Regions from separate parts of the Paenibacillus sp. FSL W8-0187 genome, predicted to be linked through region 2. Evidence: a T-box and tRNA genes for the amino acid it is inferred to sense, from the RefSeq annotation. Region 2 holds a T-box; the other holds one or more tRNA genes.

Region 1 (3,392 bases), 3.5 Mb from region 2:
TTTCTGCAAGTCCTTGCCGAAGGGCAAGGCTGCGGGCCGTCGGGAGCCGGAACCTTATCGATATAAACTTCGCTGCAGTGCCTGCGGGACGGAATACCTCCGTAAACGGAAGATGAATCCGGCTCGTTATCGGTGTGGAAAGTGCGCCGGACGCCTTACGCTTCTGAAACTTGACTCCCCTATGAAGTCATGATAAATTATTAATATCCAACTTAATGTTCCCTGATAGCTCAGTTGGTAGAGCACTCGACTGTTAATCGAGTTGTCACAGGTTCGAGTCCTGTTCGGGGAGCCATATGGAGAGATACCCAAGTGGCTATAAGGGGACCCTCTGCTAAGGGGTTAGACTGCGTAAGCGGTGCGAGGGTTCGAATCCCTCTCTCTCCGTTGAGCGTTACATCAAAGAAAGCTCCCATCACCAAGTGATCGGGAGCTTTTTTTTGCATAGGGATGAGAATCCTGGATAGGGTTCGTCGGAGCATAAGTTGCGTTAGGCATTCTTCGCAGTCTCGACCAAAGAGAGAGTATCCCTCTCTCTTTGGCCTAGCGTAAATGGGGGCAGAGAACAATGAAACAGATAATTGCCATGGGTGGCGGCGGTTTCTCGATGGAACCGGATAATCTGCTGCTTGATCGCTATATTTTGGCACAAGTACCGAAAGAAATGCCTAAGGTGTGTTTTGTTCCGACAGCAAGCGGGGATGCGGATGGTTATATTGAACGTTTCTATCATGCTTTCCGGACACTGCCGTGTACTCCCATTCATCTGTCGCTGTTCCAGCCGAACTTTGCCGATCTTCGGTCTTTTGTACTCGAGAAGGATATCATCTATGTTGGCGGGGGCAATACCCGCAATATGCTGGTCTTGTGGAAGGAATGGGGCCTGGATCAGATACTCCAGGAGGCGTATGAACAGGGTGTCATCTTAACTGGGTTAAGCGCTGGTTCCATTTGCTGGTTTGAGCAAGGGGTGACGGACCCGTTGAACGCGCCTTTGTACAAGCTTGAGGGTTTGGGTATATTACAAGGCAGTCATTGCCCTCATTATGATGGTGAGAGCAAAAGAAGACCTGCCTATCATAAACTTGTGCTTCAAGGTGAAGCACAAGCAGGATATGCAGCTGATGATGGGGTTGCTTTGCATTTTATGGACGGACGGCTGCATAGGATCGTAAGCTCAAGGAAAAATGCACATGCATATCATGTGGGACTCGAAGGAAATCGCGTTCAAGAAGAGAAGTTAACGCCGGATTTTTTAGGCTGATTTATAAGCCGAAAAAGCTCCGAAAATAAATATTAAAATTTACGAAAAAAAAGCTTGCCAGCATTTTTGAAATTATGCTATACTCAATCTTGTCGTCACGGCGACGTGGTTAAAGTGGCCCGTTGGTCAAGGGGTTAAGACACCTCCCTTTCACGGAGGTAACAGGGGTTCGAATCCCCTACGGGTCACCACTTTCTATATAACCTCGGGATGAGAACCCCGTCGGTTCTACGGGACACCACTTTCTTATATGGCAGCTGCACGATTGTCATCGAGAGCCATTAGCTCAGTTGGTAGAGCACCTGACTTTTAATCAGGGTGTCGAAGGTTCGAGCCCTTCATGGCTCACCATTTTTATGAAGTAACGAAATGATGTATCCCTTATATTATGCGGTAGTGGTGGAATGGCAGACACGCTATCTTGAGGGGGTAGTGGGTGTATACCCGTGGAGGTTCGAGTCCTCTCTACCGCATACGAACATTAAGAAAAGGCTCCGCACTTTGTGCGGGGCTTTTTTTTGCGTTTAAGATATCAGAAAGTATAAACTTCGAAGCATGGCCTACCTGATATCGAAAGAAAAACAACATCTAAACGCGGTCTGTCTTCTCTAGAATGTACGTCGATAGACGTTTTTCTTATATCAAGGTTTACATAGGATTCATCACGGTTTTCATCGATTTTCAGTGCGCGTTTATGCAAAACGGGTGTTTCATCTCTGGTCAGAAGTTTAATATCATAACGTGGACGAGCAACAACTTCAAATTACCTATAAGGAGTGATTCAGAATGGCTAATAACAACAATGGAAAGATGAGCCGTGAAGAAGCAGGACGTTTAGGTGGAGAAGCAACTGCGAACAAACATGACAAAGAATTCTACCAAGAAATCGGACGGAAGGGCGGCGAAGCAACTTCCCGTTCCCATGACAAAGACTTTTATCAGGATATCGGTAAAAAAGGCGGAGAATCCACGTCAAACTCTCATGATAAGGAATTTTATCAGGAAATCGGCCAGAAGGGCGGGGAAGCGACTTCCGACTCTCATGGCAGAGAATTCTATGAGGACATCGGACGCAAAGGCGGCGAGGCTACCTCGGATTCCCACGGACGTGAGTTCTATCAAGAGATTGGGCAGCAGGGCGGCGAAGCCAGAAGCGGCAGCGACAGCAACGGGGATGGCAAGATGAGCCGCGAAGAAGCGGGCCGCAAAGGCGGCGAGGCGAGAGCTAGGCAGCGCCAGCGGGGGAACTAATGACAATCCGGTGGATTTGAGATAAAGTTTCCCTCCCTTGAAGGGGACTGAATTGCTCACATGCGAAAGATCCGCCTCATCCATACGATTTGAAAAGCAGCAGCTACGACTCCCTGACAGGGAGCGCGTGGCTGCTTTCTTTTTGCCTTCCATCGTCATGCGATAAGGTGGAGAAGAGAAGATCGTGCTGGACTTTTGGGACGGTGTGTGATAATTATATGATAATGATAACCATTCTCATTTAAGGTTGGGGTCTGTACATATGGTAAACCTATCGACGAATAGCAGTAGCAAAAAAGATTCACGTGAATACAGCGGGCTTATGGCCGGTTTATGGAATATGGATATTGTTCATGGGCATGAGCTCTCCTTGGAGCAGCAGTTGGCAGTGCAGCCAGCCCTGATCATCCCGCTGAGCGGAGAAACCTGTTTACAACAGGCAGAGCAAATCACCCGTATGAATAAGGGATGTGTTTATTTTTGTGCAGCAGGGTCTACTTTCGGAATTACGAGTGCCGATCTCAAGAGTTCTGAGGAACACGAGCAAGCTTCGGTTGCAATACTTCATTTTAGTTTCATGGAAGGTGTCTCAGGCTGCGGTCGATTGCATGAGGTGGACGGCGCCACTCTCATGCCCTATGATGGCATCTTTGTCATTAGCTCTCCGGACCGCTTGAATCTCGTCTGTCGGTCGATGTATAAGGATTTTCACAGCAAGGAGCCCATGAAGCAGTGGAGGGTTCAGTTGGATTTTCAAGAGCTGCTATATACAATGATTGCCGAATGCAGCCCATACTCCAAGAATGATAAGCGGCAAGCGCTGGAGCGGGTGAAGGAATATATCGAGGAACATTATGATGAAGATTTAACGATTGAA
Region 2 (3,392 bases):
CATGGCTTGGTCGCTTCCAGCGGCCCCATGAACATCTCGTACACGCGCAGCGTGTCGGCACCGTATTCGTTAACAATATCATCCGGATTGATGACATTGCCGCGGGATTTACTCATTTTTTCATTATTGTTGCCCAGGATCATACCCTGATTGACCAGTTTCTGGAAAGGCTCCTTCGTATCGACAACACCCAGGTCATACAATACTTTGTGCCAGAAGCGTGCATACAGCAAATGAAGCACCGCATGCTCCACACCACCGATGTACAGGTCAACCGGCAGCCATTCCTTCTGCTTCTCCTTGGAGCACAATTCCTCATTATTACGCGGATCGATATAACGCAGGTAGTACCAGCAGCTGCCAGCCCATTGCGGCATCGTATTGGTCTCGCGGCGGGCTTTCATGCCCGTTTCGGGATCTACCGTTTCCACCCACTCCGTAACGTTAGCCAGCGGCGATTCGCCGGTACCGGACGGTTTAATCTGATCCACATCCGGCAGCAGCAATGGAAGCTGATCCTCCGGCACGGTCTTCATCGTTCCGTCTTCCAGATGCAGAATCGGAATCGGCTCACCCCAATAGCGTTGACGGCTGAACAGCCAGTCGCGCAGACGGTAAGTTACCTTCTTCTTGCCCTTGCCCTCTTGCTCCAGCCATTCATTCATCGCCTGGATAGCCTCTTCATTATCCAACCCATTCAGGAAGCCGGAATTCACATGCGCGCCACTGCCGCTGTATGCTTCCTCCTCGACATTTCCACCCTGAACAACTTCAATAATCGGAAGACCGAATTGCTTCGCAAACTCCCAGTCGCGGCTGTCATGACCCGGAACCGCCATAATGGCTCCCGTTCCATAGCCAGCAAGCACGTAATCCGCGATCCAGATCGGCACTTTAGCGCCGTTTACCGGATTGATAGCGTACGCACCCGTAAATACACCAGTTTTATCCTTGGCCAGATCCGTCCGCTCCAGGTCGCTTTTACGAGCAGCTTGATCTTGATAAGCCTTGACGGCTTCACGCTGATCGGCTGACGTAATCTTATCCACGAGGTCATGCTCCGGCGCCAGGACACAGTAGCTTGCCCCGAACAGCGTATCTGGACGGGTTGTGAACACCTCCAGATGACCATCGTACCCTTCGATGTCAAAACGAACCTCAGCGCCTGTGGATTTGCCAATCCAGTTGCGCTGCATATCCTTCAGGCTCTCGCTCCAGTCCAATTCATCCAGATCCTCAAGCAGACGATCCGCGTATTCGGTAATACGCAGAATCCATTGACGCATCGGTTTACGTACGACCGGATGGCCTCCGCGTTCACTCTTACCGTCGATGACCTCTTCGTTCGCAAGCACGGTACCGAGCGCTTCGCACCAGTTCACCGGTACTTCAGCCACATAGGCAAGGCCGCGCTTATAGAGCTGGATAAAGATCCACTGGGTCCATTTATAATATTCCGGATCGGTGGTGCTGATCTCGCGGTCCCAGTCATACGAGAAACCGAGAGATTTGATCTGGCGGCGGAATGTATCAATATTTTGCACGGTAAACTCGCGAGGATGTTTGCCTGTGTCCATTGCATACTGCTCCGCTGGCAGACCGAAGGCATCCCATCCCATAGGATGGAGCACATTGTATCCGCGCATCCGCTTGTAACGGGACACGATGTCAGTCGCCGTGTATCCCTCCGGATGCCCTACGTGCAAGCCTGCGCCTGATGGATATGGAAACATATCCAGCGCATAAAATTTCGGTTTGGATGAGGTATCTTCCGTTTTAAAGGTTTTGTTCTCATCCCAGTATTGCTGCCACTTCGGTTCGATGGCCTGCGGCTGATAGCCGTGGCCCGTTGGTTGATTGTCCGTCATACTTCATTGCTCCTCCTTCACAGTCGAGAGACAAGGCCTATGCCATTGCCCAAAAAAACAAAAAAACCTCATCATCCATAGCGCTGATCGCTAGGGACGAGAGGTTTGATTCCCGTGGTACCACCCTAGTTAGCCAAAGGCATGCTTTGCCTTTCACTCCCTTTGCATCCTTATCGCGGATGAGACGACGATGCTTCAGCGGCCGAATCTGCCGGAATACAGCCCTCCGACGGCCGGGTTAACACCATTGCTCCGAGGCGAGTTCATTCCTATCGTCAACCGGTTTTCACCAGACACCGGCTCTCTGCATGATCGAAAGTGGAACGATTGATCCTCATCATCGCGTTCATATTACCGTTTTAATGTGGCTATTATACCCAAAAAGTCCGATCAAGTCAATGAAAGCTCTTCTCCGCTTCTGCGGTAATATTCCGGTGTCGTCCCGACCATGGCCTTGAACATCCGGCTGAAATGAGCCAAATGCTTGAAACCTGCCGCCTGGCTGATCTCCGTGATGCTGAGATGTGGATGGAGCCTGAGCAAAATTTTAGCTTGGTTAATCCGCCGGTGATACAAATATTTAAACACCGTTGTTCCGGTAACCTCCTTAAATAAGGAGGATAAATAGTGTTTCGTAATATGCATATCGCGGGCGATTCGGTCCAGCGTCAGATCCTGCATATAATGTTCCTCGACAAACGACACGACATGCTGGACATGCCGCTCCTTCTCGGAGATGGAGTCCTGATCCTGCACAGCGTCCTGGCACCAGTCCGCGATGACGTACATCATCTCCTGAATACGCAAAGTCATCCGTTCCTGGCGAAAACCGGCCGCAGACGTGGACAGGCGGTGTATTTCGGCCAGCATGCCTTCAAATTCCTCCCGGTTCGCCCCCGTCAGCGTCATGCGGTGATTCCGCAGCGTTTCGAATGGATCCAGCAATATCGATTTGCCCGTATCCGAAAGCCCCTTGCAGATCCAGGCCGGATCAAAATGCAAAATGCTTCTGACATATCTGGAATCGGGCTCCACATTCGGACAGTGAAGCGTAAGCCCGTTCATCAAGAGCAGATCCCCCGGCTTCAGCGTGAAAACGGAATCACCGATCAAATAAGTGCAGCGTCCTTCATGGAAATAATAAATTTCATAAAAAGCATGCGAGTGAAACTGTCCTCCGGACAACGGCTGTTCATTGTAATAGGTCAGATCGAACGGCGCCTGCAGCTGCATGCGGTCAAAGCCTGGCATCATATCGGCAGATGAGGTCATCTAGAGAATCGCCCCTTTAGCGATTTTGGAGTTGTTTAATCCTCAACCCTCAACAAAACGGGGTTTTCTCTATTATAAATGATTTTATGGAATGCGCACGGCCTCATTTTGGGCGATGACGCACAATTCTCCGGCTTTGAAGGCGTGCTCCTGGGACATGGCATGCTCCGTACGTTCCAGACAATCCAGGATAAGTTCCCCGAAGAATGGATAGCCCACCTTGCCCTGAAGCTCCATATGAAACTCTCCCTC

The links. The T-box of region 2 lies ahead of leuS (leucine--tRNA ligase). A T-box ahead of a tRNA ligase gene usually reads a tRNA of that ligase, here a tRNA-Leu.
Region 1: it encodes a tRNA-Leu, which carries the amino acid that the T-box ahead of leuS (leucine--tRNA ligase) is inferred to sense. The anticodon was not compared.

The regions. Positions count from the first base shown of each region.
Region 1 is NZ_CP150206.1:6,100,923-6,104,314, reverse strand. Features, by position in the region: gene MKY48_RS27625 (SprT family protein) at 1-193, shown strand, start outside; tRNA gene MKY48_RS27620 (tRNA-Asn) at 220-295, shown strand; tRNA gene MKY48_RS27615 (tRNA-Ser) at 299-387, shown strand; gene MKY48_RS27610 (peptidase E) at 569-1,264, shown strand; tRNA gene MKY48_RS27605 (tRNA-Glu) at 1,381-1,455, shown strand; tRNA gene MKY48_RS27600 (tRNA-Lys) at 1,540-1,615, shown strand; tRNA gene MKY48_RS27595 (tRNA-Leu) at 1,655-1,737, shown strand; gene MKY48_RS27590 (general stress protein) at 2,051-2,515, shown strand; gene MKY48_RS27585 (AraC family transcriptional regulator) at 2,778-3,392, shown strand, end outside.
Region 2 is NZ_CP150206.1:2,149,196-2,152,587, reverse strand. Features, by position in the region: gene leuS (leucine--tRNA ligase) at 1-1,868, opposite strand, end outside; T-box leader at 1,958-2,218, opposite strand; gene MKY48_RS09480 (AraC family transcriptional regulator) at 2,259-3,140, opposite strand; gene MKY48_RS09475 (Gfo/Idh/MocA family oxidoreductase) at 3,225-3,392, opposite strand, start outside.